2 regions of the Streptosporangium jomthongense genome follow, and region 2 is predicted to be linked to the other one. Evidence: riboswitches for the same ligand, from Rfam matches in the RefSeq annotation. Region 2 holds a riboswitch; the other holds the start of a gene.
The links. Region 2 has a riboswitch for glycine ahead of gcvP (aminomethyl-transferring glycine dehydrogenase). Riboswitches for the same ligand answer to the same signal wherever they lie in the genome.

Region 1 (8,613 bases), on a different contig from region 2:
ACGAGTGTCAGCGGACGGCTGCGGTCCTACCCGGACGACCTGCTGGCCGCACCCCTCGACCAGCGGACCGCGCGGCTGAGCGTCACCCCGGAGACAGGTCCCTCGGCGGCCGTGCCGTCCCCGACGCCCGGGCCGTCCGACCTGTCCGGGCTGTCCGGCGGTCCGCTCGGCGGTGTGACGGCCTGGCTCGACCACACCTTCACCGGCCTGGTCGGCACCGACTCGCCGACCGCGCCGCTCGTGCTGCTCTCGGTGCTCATGGCCGTCGCGCTGGGCGCCGGGCACGCCCTCATCCCGGGACACGGCAAGACCATCATGGCCGCCTACCTGGCGGGCAGACGGGGACGCCCGCGTGACGCGCTGATCGTCGGCGCGACCGTCACCGTGACCCACACCGTCGGCGTCCTGGTGGCCGGTCTGCTGCTGACCGTCCTGTCCGCGCTCACCGGCGAGGCGGTGCTCGCCTGGCTCGGCCTGGTCAGCGGTCTGCTGATCACCCTGGTCGGGGCCGGGCTGCTGCGCTCCGCCTGGCATGCCCACCGCACCGGCGAGGCCCCCGCCCACGGTCACGGGCACGGCCACACCCACGGCCGTGCTCCCCTCGTTCCCCGGCGCTCCCCCGTCCGGGAGGTCCCCGGCGGTGCGGCCCACGGGTACGCGCCGGTCGCCGTCCTCGAACGGCGGGCCGATGAGGACCTCCCCCGCGAGCCGACGCCCCGCTCCCGGCGCGGGCTGGTCGGCCTGGGGGTGGCCGGAGGGCTGGTGCCCAGCCCCTCGGCGCTCGTCGTCCTGCTGGGCGCGATCGGCCTCGGCCGCACATGGTTCGGGATCGCGCTGATCCTGGCGTACGGCCTCGGCATGGCGGGCACGCTCACCCTCACCGGGCTGCTGCTGGTCAAACTCGCCGGGCGTCTCGGCCGCCTGGCGGCCGGGGGAAACGGCGTGGCGAGCCGCCTGTCCTCGCTCCTGCCGATCGGCACCGCCGTGGCCGTCATGCTGCTCGGTCTCGGCCTGACCGTGCGGAGCCTCATCGGCGCCGCGTGAACGACCCCGGACCGCCTACTGGGTCTCCTCCTGCAGGCGCGCCCACAGCCCGGCGAGCGCGTCCACGTCACCGGAGCTCCTGAGGGAGTTGCCGCCCGCCCCGCGCCGGTTCCACAGGTGGAGCAGGAGGTCCTCCGGCTCGCCGTCGATCCGCGCGTCCGGCGTCGCCCCCTCCTTCGCCCACACCGCGCGGTCCGCGCGCAGCGTCAGCGCCCACTCCCGGTCCCCGCAGCCCAGCACGACCGTACGGCCGACGCCCTGCTCCCGTTCGGGCCTGCCGCCGAAGTCGTGGGTGATGAAACCGAGCAGCTCGTCGACGCCGTCGGCCGCCGGCTCGGGGTCGACCGGGGTCGGCCCCCCGTCGATCAACTCGGCGTCGATCCGGTGGACGACCGTCTCGTGGGCCATCCTGCGGTACCAGAAGCCGACCGTCTGGTCCGGCGGGAACCAGGTGTGGGAGGGCGCGCCCGGCCCGCGCATGACGAGCTGGTCGAGCAGCGTCTCACGCTGGGAGAGGAACCAGTCCCTGAGCGCGGCGTCGCCGGGCAGCGGCGCCCGCTCGGCCTTCTGCGGGTCACGCCCGAGCCGCATGCACAGGACCTTGTGGTCGTAGACCCCTCCGACGTGGTGGAGCAGGTCACGGCCGGTCCAGCCGGGGCACGACGGCACCCGGGCGTCCAGCCCCCGCTCCGCGGCCGCGAGCAGGAGATCACCGTCGGCGCGGATCAGGTCGAGATAGCGAGTGTGATCCATGGGCGGCATCATGCCGTACGGCCCCGACGGTCCTCTCCCTGTTTTCCGCTCGGCCGGTGGACGCCGCGCCCCGGTGTCACCGGGCGTCGAGCACCTCGCGAAGCAGCTTCCCGAACTCGGCGGGGTGGGTGCTGAGCCCCGTGTGCCCGCCGGGGAAGTGGACCAGCTCCGTGCCGAACCGCTCCGCCAGGAGGGCCGCGGGACGGTAGGGCAGTTCGCCGTGGGAGTCCGCCCCGGCCGCGAGCACGAGCCGGTCCGACAGGGCCCGCAGCCGGTCCACGTCCGGGACGTGGGCCATGAAGCTCGGGATGACACGCCCGATGAAGTAGGGGGCGTCGGCCATCGACCGTTCGACGCGCGCGGCCGCCCTGGGGGACAGCTCGGCGGCGGGCCGCGCGCCGGCGCTCTCCCCCGGGCGCCTGAGACCGGCCGCGAGCACGGTCGCCGCGGCCATCGGCCCCTCCCGGTCGAAGGCCTCCCGGACACGGGCGAGCATCACGCGGTGCTCGGCGGCGTCCGGCAGCACCTCGGCCAGCGGCGGCTCGTGCGCCACGACACGTGCGATCCGCCCGGGGTGGGCGGTGAGCAGGTGCATCGCGACGATCGCCCCCGAGCTGCAGCCCGCCACGCTGACGGGCTCCCCGGGGGAGAGCAGGTCGATCAGCCCGAGGGCGTCCTCGGCGTGCTGTTCCACCCGCTGGGGCGCCGCCGGGTCGTCCAGCGGGCTGTTGGACAGGCCGCGCGGGTCGTAGGTGACGACCGTGCGGTCGGCGGCCAGGTCGTCGACGATCTCCTCGAAGGAGGCGGCGCCGCCGGTGCCGCCGGGGATCAGCAGCAGGAGCGGCCCGCGCCCCCGCACCTCGTAGTACAGCTCGGCGCCGTCCACACGCAGGCGTCCGGTGGTCGTCTCGGTCATGTCCTGTCTCCTTCACCGTGTGGTTCGTGCTCGGCGGGCCAGCGCTCCAGGAGGGTGTGCAGGGCGTCGAGGCAGCGTGACCACGACTCCTCGGCCGGGCGCGAGTGCGCGAACCCGCCCGCCGCCTCAAGGCTGATGAAGCCGTGCAGCATGCTGCGCAGCAGCCGTACCGCGTCGGTCAAGTCGGGCTCCCCGAGGGCGTAGGCGCGCAACATGCCGTAGGTCAGCTCGATCGCGCGCCGCGGCCCGCGCGCCGCGGCCAGGAGCTCGGGGTCGATCTCCGTGGGGATCTGCGTCGCCATGTAGCGGCCCGGGTGTTCGCGGGCGTAGTCCCGGTAGGCGGTCGCGTACGCGACCAGCGCGTCCCTGCCCGCCAGCCCCGCGGTGGCCTCCGCGATGCGGACGCTCTTCTCGTCGGCCGCCAGCAGGGCGATCCGGCCGCGCAGGTCCTCAAGGCCGCGAACGTGCGCGTAGAGGCTGGCGTCCTTCACCCCGAGCCGTCGTGCCACCGCCGACATGGTCAGCCGGTCGAACCCGACCTCGTCGGCCAGTTCGGCACCGGCGAGCGTCACCCGATCCGTCGTCAACCCGGCCCGCGCCATACGCACCCCTCTCTCCTAGAACCCCTAGACTGTAACTAATCACATTAGCTTCTGTCTAATGAGATTAGTTTCACCGGGCGCGCGACAGTACGGCACGGCGGTTCACCGAGGTCAGCGGCGTGGCCGCAGGCGGGAGGAGGGCAGGTCGTGACGGCCGGAGACGAACTCCTGGAAGGCGATCTTGACCTTGATGGCCGGGCGGCGCCAGCGCTCCTCACGGCGCTGCGCCCTGGCCAGTTTCCAGGGCCTCGGCCTTCGGGAGCCCGGGGCGAAGAACCAGTGGGCCCAGGGGGAGCCGGGCCGGGCCAGCCGCAGCGCCCCGACGATCAGCAGCAGCGGGACGAACAGACCGACCATGCCCGTCCAGATCTTCCCCTTCAGCAGGGTGACCACGGCGAGCATGAGATTGAGCACGAGGAAGCCGACCGCCAGCCACGTCCCCTGCGGCGTGCCGTCCGGCCGCTCCCAGCCCAGCGGGCGCAGGCCGAGCAGGAGCAGACCGGTGACGGCGATCGCGATGAACACCGCGTCGACCGACGTGCGGCCCTCCTCCTCCCAGTAGACGTCGTGCAGGTGCAGGATCAGCGCGAACTCGTCCAGGATGAGGGCGGCGCCCACCCCGAAGACGGCCGCGGTCAGGGCGTACCACCCCTGGGACACGCCGGAGACGAGCAGGCCGGAGACCCCGCCGAGCATCGTCAGCACCACGCCGAACACCACATGGTGGATGTGCATGTCGCCGACGCTGACGTTGCCGAACCAGCCGATCTTGGCGCGGATGAGCCGGACGTTGATGCGGGTGAAGACGAAGGCGACGATCAGCGCGACGAAGAAACAGAAGAGCGGTAGCCGTCCTGTTTCCACGATTCGATGTTGGAACAAATCCCCCACTGCACCTTCAGGTTATGCGAGAGCCGTCATGATCACGCCTAACCGGACACTCTGTCCCGACCCGGGGATTTCGCTCGGCCCTCGCCTACGGTTAGGCTGGCCGGGACACCGACGAGCCCGCGCGGGAGAGCGTCCTGACATCCAGGCCAGGACCCCTGAAGGAGCAAGCCCTCCCCGCAAACCTCTCAAGGCAAAGGACCGCGTGGGTAGGTGCCTCTGGAAAGCAGGCCGTACGGCCTCGCCGAAGGTGAAAGTCCGGCAAAAATCGGGCGAAGCTCTCAGGCATCCATGACAGAGGGGGAGGATGCTTCTCATCCGACCCCTGTCTGAGGTGCGAACATGTCCCGACCCACGCCGCTGCGCGGTGTTCACGAGGCCCTCGGCGCGACGCTGACCGACTTCGCGGGCTGGCTGATGCCGCTGCGCTACGGAAGCGAGTCCGCCGAGCACAACGCGGTCCGCCAGGCGGCCGGCCTGTTCGACCTCTCCCACATGGGAGAGATCTTCGTGACGGGCCCGCAGGCAGGCGAGGCCCTCGACTACGCGCTCGTCGGTCACATCTCCGCCCTTGAGCCGGGACGCGCCCGCTACACGATGATCGTCGATCCCCAGGGCGGCGTGCTCGACGACCTGATCGTCTACCGCCTGGCCGACCAGGAGTTCATGGTCGTCGCCAACGCCTCCAACTACCCCCGGGTCGCCGCCGAGCTGACCGAGCGCGCCGGGGCCTTCGAGGCCGCGGTCGAGGACCGCTCCGAGCAGTACGCGCTGGTCGCGGTACAGGGGCCGCGCTCCCGCGAGATCCTGGGCGGGCTCACCGACGCCGACCTCGACGGCCTGAAGTACTACGCGGGCCTTCCCGCGACCGTCGCCGGGCTCTCCGCCCTCGTCGCCCGCACCGGCTACACCGGCGAGGACGGCTTCGAGCTGTTCGTCGCCGCCGACGACGCCGAGCCGCTGTGGGCCGCGCTCACCAAGGCGGGCGAGCCGTACGGCCTGCTGCCCGCCGGGCTTTCGGCGCGTGACACCCTCCGTCTTGAGGCGGGGATGCCGCTGTACGGCAACGAGCTCTCCGCTGATCTCACCCCGTTCGACGCGGGGCTCGGCCGTGTGGTGAGGTTTGACAAACCAGGCGACTTCGTCGGCAGGGCCGCCCTTGAGCCGCTCAAGGACGTCCCCCCGGCCCGCCGCCTGGTGGGACTGATCGCGACCGGCCGCAGGGTGCCCCGCCACGGGTATCCGGTGGTCTCCGGCGACGGCGTCGTCGTCGGAGAGGTGACCAGCGGAGCGCCTTCCCAGACCCTGGGCAGGCCGATCGCCATGGCCTACGTGGACAACGGAACGTCCGCTGGACTGGCCGTGGACATCCGGGGCAGTCACGAGCCGGTCGAGGTCGTTGAGCTGCCTTTCTACAGGAGGAAAAAGTGAGTGACATTCCCGAGGAGCTGCACTACACCAAGGAGCACGAGTGGATCTCGGGCATAGACGACGGCCTGACCCTGACCGTCGGCATCACCGCCTACGCCGCCAACGCCCTCGGTGACGTGGTCTTCGTCCAGTTGCCCGAGGCCGGTTCCTCGCTCACCGCGGGTGAGGCGGTCGGCGAGGTCGAGTCGACCAAGTCGGTGAGCGACATCTTCGCGCCGGTCGGCGGTGAGGTCGTCGAGGTCAACGAGGCCGTCGTCGACGACCCCTCGCTGGTCAACAGTGACCCCTATGGCGACGGCTGGCTGTTCCGCGTCCGGCTTGAGGGTGACCCGGAGGACCTGCTGTCCCCCGAGGAGTACACGGCACTCACTTCGGGCGAATCCTGAAATATCTAATCTTGCGTCGTGATCACGCGCGTCCACCGGCGCGCGTGATCACGACCGCGGGACAGCGCAAAGGCAGGGCAGATCAATGGCGATCAGCGTCTTCGACCTCTTCAAGATCGGTATCGGCCCGTCCAGCTCGCACACCGGCGGCCCGATGGCCGCCGCCCACAGGTTCGCCAGAGGGCTCGACCACGACGGCCTGCTCGACAAGACCACCCGGGTCGAGGTCATCCTCTACGGCTCGCTCGGCCTGACCGGCAAGGGCCACGGCAGCGACAAGGCCGTCCTTCTCGGCCTGACCGGCGACAAACCCGAACTCGTCGACGTCGACACCGTCGACGAACGGCTGGCCGCCATGCGCGCCTCGGGAACGATCCGGTTGTACGGCTCCCGCGAGATCCCGTTCGCGGTCGGTGAGCATCTCGTCTTCGAACGCAAGATCTCCCTGCCGCACCACCCGAACGGCATGCGGTTCACCGCCTTCGGGGAGACCGGCGACGTCCTGCGGGAGAAGGTCTACTACTCGGTCGGCGGCGGCTTCGTGGTCGACGAGAACGCCACCGGCGCCGACCGCATCAAACCGGACGACACCGTCCTGCCGTACCCCTTCACCACGGCGGCCGAACTGCTCGGCCACTGCACGGAGACGGGTCTTTCCGTCTCGGGGCTGATGCTGGAGAACGAGAAGGCCTTCGGCCTGTCCGAGCGGGAGATCCGCGACCGGCTGCTGAACCTGTGGCGCGTCATGAGCGAGTGCGTCGGGCGCGGCATCGCCAAGGAGGGCGTGCTGCCCGGCGGCCTGAAGGTCAGGCGCAGGGCCCACCAGCTCCACCGGAGGCTGCAGAGCGAGGCCGCGGAGAAGGACCCGCTGCACGCGATGGACTGGGTCTCGCTGTTCGCCCTCGCGGTGAACGAGGAGAACGCCGCGGGCGGGCGGGTCGTCACGGCGCCGACGAACGGCGCGGCGGGCATCGTCCCGGCCGTGCTCACCTACTACGACCGGTTCGTCCCGAACTCCGACGACGACGGGGTGGTGCGCTTCCTGCTCACCGCGGGGGCGATCGGCGTGCTGTTCAAGGAGAACGCCTCCATCTCCGGCGCCGAGGTCGGCTGCCAGGGCGAGGTCGGCTCCGCCTGCTCGATGGCGGCGGCCGGGCTGACCGAGGCGCTCGGCGGCACCCCCGAGCAGGTGGAGAACGCCGCCGAGATCGGCATCGAGCACAACCTGGGGCTGACCTGCGACCCGATCGGCGGCCTGGTGCAGATCCCGTGCATCGAGCGCAACGCGGTGGCCTCGATCAAGGCCATCACCGCGGCCAGGATCGCACTGCGCGGCGACGGCCGCCACTTCGTCTCCCTGGACAAGGCGATCAAGACGATGCGCGACACCGGCCGCGACATGCTCGACAAGTACAAGGAGACGAGCAGGGGCGGCCTGGCGGTGAACGTCATCGAATGCTGACCCGACCTCCCAGCAAACACGCCAAACTCCACGAACTTTGACATCTCACCCGGCCACTCGCCGTAGCGCCCCTATGCTGGGTGCCGCTGTCACCGAGAGTCGGGAGGACGTCGTGCCGACGGAGGTCTCACAGCCGGAGAAGACACGTCCGGGAGGCCGGGCCCGCCACCGCGCGTCCGCCCTCCCCGGCGACCACCGTGACCACAGCGGCTCCCCGGGCTCCCGTGGTTCCCGTGGCTCTCACTGGTTCTTCGCGCTGGCCCTGCTCGCCGGGATCGGGGTGCGCGCGCTGGCCGTGCTCGGTTACCGGCCCACGCTGTGGTTCTGGGCCGACTCCTTCGTCTACCTCGGCGCCGGACTCGACCCCCGGCCGATGGAGTCCCGGCCCTCCGGCTACTCCCTGCTGTTGTGGGCGCTGCGCCCGCTGTCCAGCGTCCAGGCGGTCGTGGTGATCCAGCACCTGCTCGGGCTCGCCACGGCGTTGTGCGTCTACCTCCTGCTGCGCCGCCGGGGAGGGCTGCCGGGGTGGGGGGCGACGCTGATCACGCTCCCCGTGCTGCTCGACGTCCACCAGGTCCAGCTCGAACACCTCGTCATGGCGGACCTGCCGATGGAGTTCCTCGTGGTCGCGGCGGTCACGCTGGTGATGTGGCGGCGACGCCCGCCTGCGTGGGCGGCGCTGCTCGCCGGGCTCCTGCTCGCGGCGGCGACCGTGACCAGGACGATCGGGCTGCCGCTGGCCCTCGTGGTACTGGTGTGCATGGTGATCGGACGGTCCGGATGGCGGGCGGTCACGGCCACCGCGCTGGCCTGCGCGATCGGCCTGGGCGGCTACGCGGCCTGGTTCGCCTCCGAGTACGGCAACTACGGCCTGACCAGGGGAAACGCCTTCCTCTGGGCGCGCACCATGACCTTCGCCGACTGCGCCAGGATCAAACCCGCCGGTCCCGAGGCCGCGCTGTGCCCGACCGTCCCCGTCGCCGAGCGCAAGGCCCCGCCCGTCTACATCTGGGACGCCTCCTCGCCCCTGAACAAGGTCAAGGGAACCTGGGCCGAGCGTGACAGGCTCGCGGGCGCCTTCGCGGCCCAGGCCATCAGGGCGCAGCCGCTCGACTTCCTCACCGCGGGCCT
Region 2 (8,613 bases):
CAGCAGCTCGATGGCCAGCGCCCCGGTCTCGGCGTCGCCGCCCTCCTCCACCGCCCCGGTGAGCTCGGCGCAGGCCAGTTCGAGATGGGCGATGCCGAGCAGCACCCGCAGCCTCGCCGTCTCCACGACGTCCGGCACGGACAGCGCCTCGACGAGCACTCCCGCCGCCTCGGCCGCCTCCCCCTCCTCAAGGAGGATCTCGGCCAGCCGCTGGGCGGCGAGGGAGGAGATCTCCGGCTCTCCGGTCGCCAGCGCGGCCCTCAGGGCCTCCTCCGCCTCCACGGGGCCCACGGCGAGCCTGGCCAGGCCCATGTGCGCCAGCGGAGCGCAGGCGGCGTTCCCGGTGCCCAGCGCGGCCTGCCAGGCCGCCCGCGCCTGGTCGGGCAGGTCGTCGCGCTCGAAGCTCCTGGCGAGCAGGCAGGCGGCCTGCCCGGCGAACTCGGGATGGCCGGTGGCCAGCGCGGCACGGGCCGCCGCCCTGGCGTCGGGCGCGTCCCCCCGCTCCTCGAGCACCACCGCCAGCCCGACCGCCGCCTGCGCGCGGTCGGGCCCCTCGGGGTCCGCGGCCAGCTCCGCGAGAATCACCGCGGCGCCGTCCAGGTCACCGTCCTCGGCCAGCCGCCGCGCGGTCTCCAGCGGTCGGGTGTCCACCTCTGGCATGCAGGGTCCCTCCGGGTAAGGAATCGCCCCGGGCCCGGTGGCCCGGAGCCCTGTCCACGAGGTGGATCTTAACGGTGCGAATCAGTCCTCGTAGGCCTCAAGCGGAGGGCAGGCGCACACCAGATTGCGGTCGCCGTACGCCTGGTCGATCCGGCGGACCGGCGACCAGTACTTGGCCTCGCGCACCGACGGCAGCGGGTAGGCCGCCTCGGCCCGCGAGTAGGCGTGCTCCCAGTCGTCGGCCAGCAGGCAGGCGGCCGTGTGCGGGGCGTTGCGCAGCGGGTTGTCGGTCTTGTCGTAGGCGCCGGAGGCGACCTTCTCGATCTCCCCCCTGATCGCGATCATCGCCTCGCAGAACCGGTCGAGCTCGGCCAGGTCCTCGCTCTCGGTCGGCTCGATCATCAGCGTACCGGCCACCGGGAAGGACATGGTGGGAGCGTGGAAGCCGTAGTCGACCAGGCGCTTGGCCACGTCGTCCACGGTCACACCGGTCTCCTTGGTGATCTGGCGCAGGTCCACGATGCACTCGTGGGCGACCAGGCCGCCCCGGCCGGTGTAGAGGACGGGGTAGTGCGGGGCGAGCCTGCGGGCCAGGTAGTTGGCCGACAGGATGGCCTGCTCGGTGGCCGCCTTGAGCCCGTCTGCGCCCATCATCCTGACGTAGGCCCAGGAGATGGGCAGGATGCCCGCCGAGCCGTACGGCGCGGCGGAGACGGGACCGACCGGCGAGTCGTCGCGCAGCGGGTGACCGGGCAGGTAGCCGGCGAGGTGGGCGCGGACCGCGACGGGGCCGACGCCGGGGCCGCCGCCGCCGTGCGGGATGCAGAAGGTCTTGTGCAGGTTCAGGTGGGAGACGTCCGCCCCGAACTCGCCCGGCTTGGCCAGGCCGACCAGGGCGTTGAGGTTGGCGCCGTCGACGTAGACCTGGCCGCCCGCCTCGTGCACCCGCTCGCAGATCTGGGTGATGGTCTCCTCGTAGACGCCGTGCGTCGAGGGGTAGGTCACCATGATCGCGGCGAGCCGGTCGCGGTGCTTGCCGAGCTTGGCGTCGAGGTCGGCGAGGTCCACGTTGCCGTTGTCGTCGCAGGCGACCACGACGACCCGCATACCGGCCATGACCGCGCTGGCGGCGTTGGTGCCGTGCGCGGAGGAGGGGATCAGGCAGACGTCGCGATGGGCCTCGCCGCGGGCGTGGTGGTAGGCGCGGATCGCCAGCAGCCCGGCGAACTCACCCTGGGAGCCCGCGTTCGGCTGGATGGAGACCGCGTCGTAGCCGGTGACCTCGGCCAGCCAGCCCTCAAGCTCCCGCACCAGCTCCGTGTAGCCCTCGGCCTGCTCCGCGGGGGCGTAGGGGTGCAGCCCGGCGAACTCGGGCCAGGTGATCGGCTCCATCTCGGTGGTCGCGTTGAGCTTCATGGTGCACGAGCCGAGCGGGATCATCGACCGGTCGAGCGCGACGTCCTTGTCCTGGAGCCTGCGCAGGTAGCGCAGCATGGCCGTCTCCGACCTGTGGCTGTGGAAGACCGGGTGGGTCAGGTAGTCGCCGGTGCGCGCCAGCCCCTCGGGCAGCGCGTCGTGCGCCGCGGCGTCCAGGTCGGTCAGTACGGCGCCGCTGACCTCGAAGGCGGCCAGGACCTGCTCCAGGTGGAGCTGCTCGGTCCGCTCGTCGCAGGTGACACCGACGTGGTCGGCGTCGACCAGGCGCAGGTTGACGCCGTTGTCGCGGGCCGCGGCCACGATCCGGGCGGCGCGGCCGGGCACCCGGGCGAGCACGGTGTCGAAGAAGGCGTCGTGGACGACCTCGACGCCTCCGTGGCGCAGGCCCGCGGCCAGCACGACGGCGTGCCGGTGGACGCGCCTGGCGATCCTGCGAAGGCCCTCGGGGCCGTGGTAGACGGCGTACATGCCCGCGATGACCGCGAGCAGCACCTGCGCGGTGCAGATGTTGCTGGTCGCCTTCTCCCTGCGGATGTGCTGCTCACGGGTCTGCAGCGCCAGGCGGTAGGCGGGGCGGCCGTCGGCGTCCTGGGAGACGCCGACCAGACGGCCGGGCATCTGCCGCTGCAGGCCGTCGCGGACGGCCATGTAGGCGGCGTGCGGGCCGCCGAAGCCCAGCGGGACGCCGAAGCGCTGCGAGGAGCCGATCGCGATGTCGGCGCCGAGCTCGCCGGGGGCGGCCAGCAGGGTCAGGGCCAGCAGGTCGGCGGCGGCCACCACCTGGGCGCCGCGCGCGTGGGCGGCCTCGGCGACGGCGCGGAAGTCCCTGATCTCGCCGTCGGCCCCGGGGTACTGCACGAGCACGCCGAAACAGTCGGGAAGGGCCTCGGTGAAGTCGCTCTCGACCAGCTCGATGCCGAGCGGCTCGGCCCTGGTGCGCAGCACGGCCTTGGTCTGCGGCAACGAGCCGGCGTCGACGACGAACACGTTCGAGGAGCCGCGCACCGCCCTGCGGGCCAGCGTCATCGCCTCGGCGGCGGCGGTGGCCTCGTCCAGCAGGGAGGCGCCCGCCACGTCGAGACCGGTCAGGTCGGAGACGACCGTCTGGAAGTTGAGCAGGGCCTCAAGGCGCCCCTGGGAGATCTCGGGCTGGTAGGGCGTGTAGGCGGTGTACCAGCCGGGGTTCTCCAGGAGGTTGCGGCGGATGACCGCCGGGGTGATCGTGTCGTGGTAGCCCAGGCCGATCATCGAGGTGAGCACGGTGTTGCGCCCGGCGAGGGCGCGCAGCTCGGCGATGGCCTCCGTCTCGCTCGCGGCGGGCGGGAGGTTGAGCCTGTCCTTCGCCCTGATGGCCTCGGGGACGGCCACCGCGACCAGGTCGGCGGTCGAGGCGAATCCGACCGCCTCGAGCATGCGGGTCTGGTCGGCGTCCGCGGGCCCGATGTGACGGGTGGCGAACGGCGGGGGGGTCAGCTCGCTGAGCGGTGACAGGTCGGTCATGGGAAGCCTCCCGAGACGTTGGAGACCGGCGCTGGGCGCGGGCGTATGCCGGATCTCCCCCTCTGTCATCGCGACCTGAGAGTTTCACCTTCCGGTGCGTGGAAGGCTTTCCCCGTCGGTGAGACGCGCCTGGCGGGCGTGCCTGCTTTCCAGAGTCGCCTCGCCCACGCGGTACCGGGTGCCTGAGAGATTCCGGGGAGGTTGCTCCTTCGGCGCCCCGATCATGCCGGGGTCTCTCCCGCGCAGAGTCAGCAGCGAGACAACCTTACCCGGTGCGGCGAGCCCGGCGACGACGGGCCAGCTCATCCGCGTGGTGATCGCCTAAAGGGCTCTGGCCGGACTCCGCGCGCTCTCCGGGCAGGTCGGCCAGGGAGCCCTCCACCTCCTGCCAGACGCGGCCGAGGGCTATGCCGAAGACACCCTGCCCTCCCTGGAGCAGGTCGATGACCTCGTCGGGTGAGGTGCACTCGTACACGCTCACCCCGTCACTCATGAGGGTGATCTGGGCCAGGTCGTTGACGCCGCGGTCGCGCAGGTGCTGGACGGCGATGCGGATCTGCTGGAGGGACACACCCGTGTCGAGCAGCCGTTTGACGACCTTGAGCACCAGGATGTCGCGGAAGCCGTACAGGCGCTGGGAACCCGAACCGTGAGCGGCCCTGACCGTGGGCTCGACCAGACCGGTGCGCGCCCAGTAGTCCAGCTGCCGATAGGTGATGTCGGCCGCGGCACAGGCGGTGGGACCGCGGTATCCGATGTCGGCGGGCAGTTTCACCGGCTGCCCGTCGAACAGCAGGCCCTCTTCGCCCGCACGCTGACGTGCCTCCCCGCGCCGTTCCGGGTCATCCTGGTCGGCGTTTCTACCCTCGCCGCTGCTGACCGCCACGCGGACCTCCGGCTTTCTCTCATCCCGCGGCCTGATCTGGGGGTTTGCGCACAGCCGCGGGTTTCACTTGCACCGTAGGACTGGGGCCAAGATCAGTCAACGACCCTCCCCGGCGCGTCGTGAAGCGTAAATGCACCGAAATACCTACCCCGCGCGACCGAAGTCCTCGGGCGTGATCGTGTCAAGGAACTCCCTGAACTTCTCCACCTCGTCCTCCTGGTCGTCGGGAATGATCACCCCCGCCTCCCTGACGATGTCCTCACTGGCGAAGATACGGGCTCCCGTACGCAACGCCAGGGCTATGGAGTCCGAAGGACGGGCGCTCACCTCGACCCCGTTGGAGAACACGAGATCGGCGAAGAAGATCCCATCACGGAGTGCGACGATGTTCACGGTGCTCAGCCGGACGCCGAGCGCGTCGAGCACGTCGCGGAAGAGGTCATGGGTGAGTGGCCGGGGTGGCGGCTCTTCGGCCTGGGCCATCGCGATCGCCGTCGCCTCGGTCATGCCGATCCAGATCGGCAGGTACCGCTCCCCATGTGCCTCCTTCAGCAGGACAATAGGCTGGTTTGAGGGCATCTCAACCCGAACGCCCACGACCTCCATCTGCAACACGGGCTGCTCCGTCTTCGCTGGATTATGACCGGTTTGTTCAACGTAACACTCGTGAGGGGACGAGTGCCTGGTCAGGTTCTCACCGGCCCAAGCCCCCACGCACGGCGGAACGCAGGAGCGAGGCGTGCAATTCCAGCAGAAGACCAGAAATCTCCTTGGCGGTCTCGTCGGCCCGGTCGATGGCCCCCGGGCCTCGGCGGCGAAGCAACGGCGCGATGGCCTGTTCGACGAGGGTGGCCTCCCGCTCGGCCGCGGCCTTGACGACCCGCAGGTGGCGTGCCCTGAGCCCGAAGGCGGCCAGTGCCCCCACGCTGCGGGCCACGGCCAGCGCCTCGGCGTCGTAGTGGCGGGCGACCGCGGCGAGCAGGCCGAAGTCCTCAAGCTCGGTGAGGGTCTCCTCGTCGAGCTCGGCGGCGGCGAGCAGTTCCTTGCGGGTGAGACGAACCTCCGGCGGCGCCTCGCCGGGAAGGGCCCGCGGAGGGGTGACCGGCCGGTCCTCGCGGTCCGCGGCCTCGAGCCGGTCCTTGATCACACGCAGCGGCAGGTAACGGTCGCGCTGCTCGCCGAGGATGTAACGCAGCCGCTCGACGTCGGCGTAACTGAACTTCCGGTAGCCGGAGGGACTGCGCTCCGGCTCGATCAACCCCTCGCCCTCCAGGAAACGGATCTTGGAGATGCTGACGTCGGGGAACTCGCCCTGCAACAGGGCGAGCACCTCCCCGATGCTCATGTGCGAACGAGCCGCCTGGGAGCTCATCATCCTCCAGCGGCGCCACGGGTGAGGAAGACCAGGCGGAACTTGCCGATCTGCACCTCGTCGCCGCCGTAGAGCGGGACCTCCTCGATCCGCTCACGGTTGACGTAGGTGCCGTTGAGGCTGCCGACGTCACGGACGGTGAACACCCCTCCGCCGCGCCGGTAGAACTCGACGTGACGCCGCGAGACGGTGATGTCGTCCAGGAAGATGTCACTCTCGGGGTGACGGCCGACCGTGGTCAGGTCGCTGTCCAGCAGGAAGCGGCTGCCCGCGTTGGGACCACGCATGGCGACGAGCAGCGCGGCGCCCGGAGGCAGTTGCTCGACGGCCTGCCGCTCGGCGAGAAGCGTCTCTCCCGTCTCCGCCTCGTAGGCCTCGATCCCGGACAGGGAGATCGTCGACGTACTGTCTCCCGGGGAGTCGAACCTGGTCAGCGGCGACCCGCATCGTGAACAGAAACGGGCGTCCTCAGGGTTGGCATGACCGCACTGCGTGCAGTAGACGCTCGGCATCGATCGGCTCGGCCTCCTACCGCGAGGACGCGGCAACGGTTCTCGGTACGCGCGCCTCGCTTCATCGCTTCTCAAGTATTTGCTCAGACTGCGAATGCCGCAACATACACCGAATAGCGAGAAAGATCAAGTCCGACGCTCGAGGACGGGTTCGGTCGAGGACAAAGTTACCGCCGGGCGGCGCCCCGGTCCATGCCGCCGCGCTGGGTTTTCGCGCTCTCCGGGCCGGGGATCCCAGGGGAGACCTCAGGTCGCCGCCGCCCCCTCCACGACCCTGGCCCAGTGCTCGATCAGGCTCTGCGCCGAGTCGACGTCCCCCGCCTCCGCCCACAGGTGGGTCACCGCCTCGGCCGGGTCCGGCAGCACCAGCGCCCAGCTGCCGTCCTGCGCCACGACGCGCACCCCGTCGGTCGTGTCTATCCGGTACAGCTCGGCGGCCTCGATGACCGAACGCATCACCACGCCCTTGGCGGCCCACGGCGTGGGGACCGTACGGCGCAGCAACCGGGCCTGCGGGATCCTGGCGTCGATCTGGCTGAGCGAAAGGCGGGTCCTGGCGACCAGGCCGAGCAGCCGAAGGAACACCGCCAGGCCGTCGACCGTCGGGCCGAACTCGGGTACCACGAAGCCGCCCCGCCCGTCCGCGGCGAAGACCATGCCCTCCGCCCTGGCCGCGGTGGTCAGCGCGTCCAGCGCGGTCGAGGTCCACTCGACCTGCACGCCGTGGAAGCGGCAGACCTGCTCGGCCACCCGGGTCGTGGTGACCGGCAGGGCCACCCTGCCGCCGCGCCGCTCTGCGGCGACCAGGTCGAGCACGACCAGCAGGGCGCGCTCCTCGCTGATCAGCTGGCCCGTCTCGTCGACGAGCGCGATCCGCTCCCCCACCGGGTCGAAGCGCACGCCGAAGGCCGCCCTGGCCGAGCCGACCAGTTCGGACAGGCGTTGCAGGGCCCGGCGGCGCTCGGCGAGGGTCTCGGTCGGCGAGGCGTCGTCCAGGCGGTTGTTGACGGTGAGCACCTCGACGCCGACCCTGCCCAGGAGGCTGGGCAGCACCAGTGAGGAGGTGCCGCCCGCGCAGTCGACGACGACCTTCAGGTCGGCGTCGCGCACCCCGGTGACGTCCACGCAGCGCAACAGCTCGTAGGTGTAGTCCTCGATCGCCCTGGCCGGGAAGCTCAGCTCGGCGATCTCCCCGGGGAAGGCTCGGCGGAACTCCTGGCGGGAGAAGACCCGCTCCAGTTTGCGCTGGGCGCCCTGGGAGAGGTCGGCGCCGTGCTCGTCCATGAAGACGATGTCCACGCTCTGCGGGTCGCCCGGGGTGGTGCGCAACGCGATCCCGCCGACCGCGTTCTCCCTGGCGGTGTGGAAGCGCGAGACGGGCAGCGGGGCCGCCTCCAGGTCGAGCACGTTGATCGCGCTGGCGGTCAGCGCGCTGATCACGGCCCGCTTCAGCGCCCTGGCCGCCCGGGAGGAGTCCCGGGAGGTGATGACCGAGGCGCCCTTCCTCAGCGTGGTCGCGTAGGCGCTGGCGAGCCGTACGCACAGTTCGGGGGTGATCTCCACGTTGACCAGGCCGGAGACGCCGCGCGGGCCGAACAGGCTGCGCTGGCCCCTGGGCTCCCAGATGACGCTGGTGTTGACGACCGCCCCGGCCTCCACGGTCTTGAAGGGGTAGACCTTGACGCCCGAGGAGACGTACGCCTCGGCCTCGATGATGCACTCGTCGCCGACGACGGCGCCCTCCTCGATCCTGACCCCGGTCATCAGGTCGGTGTTCTTGCCGACGACACAGCCGCGCAGGTGGGCGCTCGGGCCGACGTAGACGTTGTCGTGGACGACGGCGCGGTGCAGGAAGGCGCCCTCCCTGACCACCACGTTGCTGCCGAGCACGGTGAACTCGCGCAGTTCGGCCCCCGCCTCGACCTTGGCGTAGTCGCCGACGTACAGGGGGCCCTTGAGCACGGCGTCGGCGTCGACCGAGGCCCCCTCGGCCACCCAGACACCCGGGGAGACCTCGAAGGCGTCGATGTCCACCCTCACCCGCCCGGAGAGCACGTCCGCCTGCGCCCTGAGGTAGCTCTCGTGGGTGCCGACGTCCTCCCAGTAACCGTCGGCGACGTAGCCGTACAGCGGGGCGCCGCGCGCCAGCAGGCGGGGGAAGACGTCGGCGGACCAGTCGACGACCCCGCCCGCGGCGATCTCATCGAGGACCTCGGGCTCCATCACGTAGACGCCGGTGTTGACGG

Region 1: it holds a riboswitch for glycine, as region 2 does, so the genes downstream of both, gcvT (glycine cleavage system aminomethyltransferase GcvT) here and gcvP (aminomethyl-transferring glycine dehydrogenase) in region 2, are expected to answer to the same signal.

What each region holds. Positions count from the first base shown of each region.
Region 1 is NZ_JBHSBC010000032.1:109,741-118,353, forward strand. Features, by position in the region: gene ACFOYY_RS26080 (High-affinity nickel-transporter) at 1-1,044, shown strand, start outside; gene ACFOYY_RS26085 (maleylpyruvate isomerase family mycothiol-dependent enzyme) at 1,060-1,797, opposite strand; gene ACFOYY_RS26090 (alpha/beta fold hydrolase) at 1,874-2,713, opposite strand; gene ACFOYY_RS26095 (TetR/AcrR family transcriptional regulator) at 2,710-3,315, opposite strand; gene ACFOYY_RS26100 (hypothetical protein) at 3,427-4,179, opposite strand; glycine riboswitch at 4,319-4,417, shown strand; glycine riboswitch at 4,420-4,504, shown strand; gene gcvT (glycine cleavage system aminomethyltransferase GcvT) at 4,546-5,634, shown strand; gene gcvH (glycine cleavage system protein GcvH) at 5,631-6,020, shown strand; gene ACFOYY_RS26115 (L-serine ammonia-lyase) at 6,106-7,482, shown strand; gene ACFOYY_RS26120 (hypothetical protein) at 7,595-8,613, shown strand, end outside.
Region 2 is NZ_JBHSBC010000008.1:251,235-259,847, reverse strand. Features, by position in the region: gene ACFOYY_RS09155 (hypothetical protein) at 1-660, opposite strand, end outside; gene gcvP (aminomethyl-transferring glycine dehydrogenase) at 742-3,597, opposite strand; glycine riboswitch at 3,757-3,848, opposite strand; gene ACFOYY_RS09145 (MerR family transcriptional regulator) at 3,863-4,483, opposite strand; gene ACFOYY_RS09140 (bifunctional nuclease family protein) at 4,628-5,098, opposite strand; gene ftsR (transcriptional regulator FtsR) at 5,178-5,828, opposite strand; gene ACFOYY_RS09130 (FHA domain-containing protein) at 5,855-6,367, opposite strand; gene ACFOYY_RS09125 (mannose-1-phosphate guanyltransferase) at 6,614-8,613, opposite strand, start outside.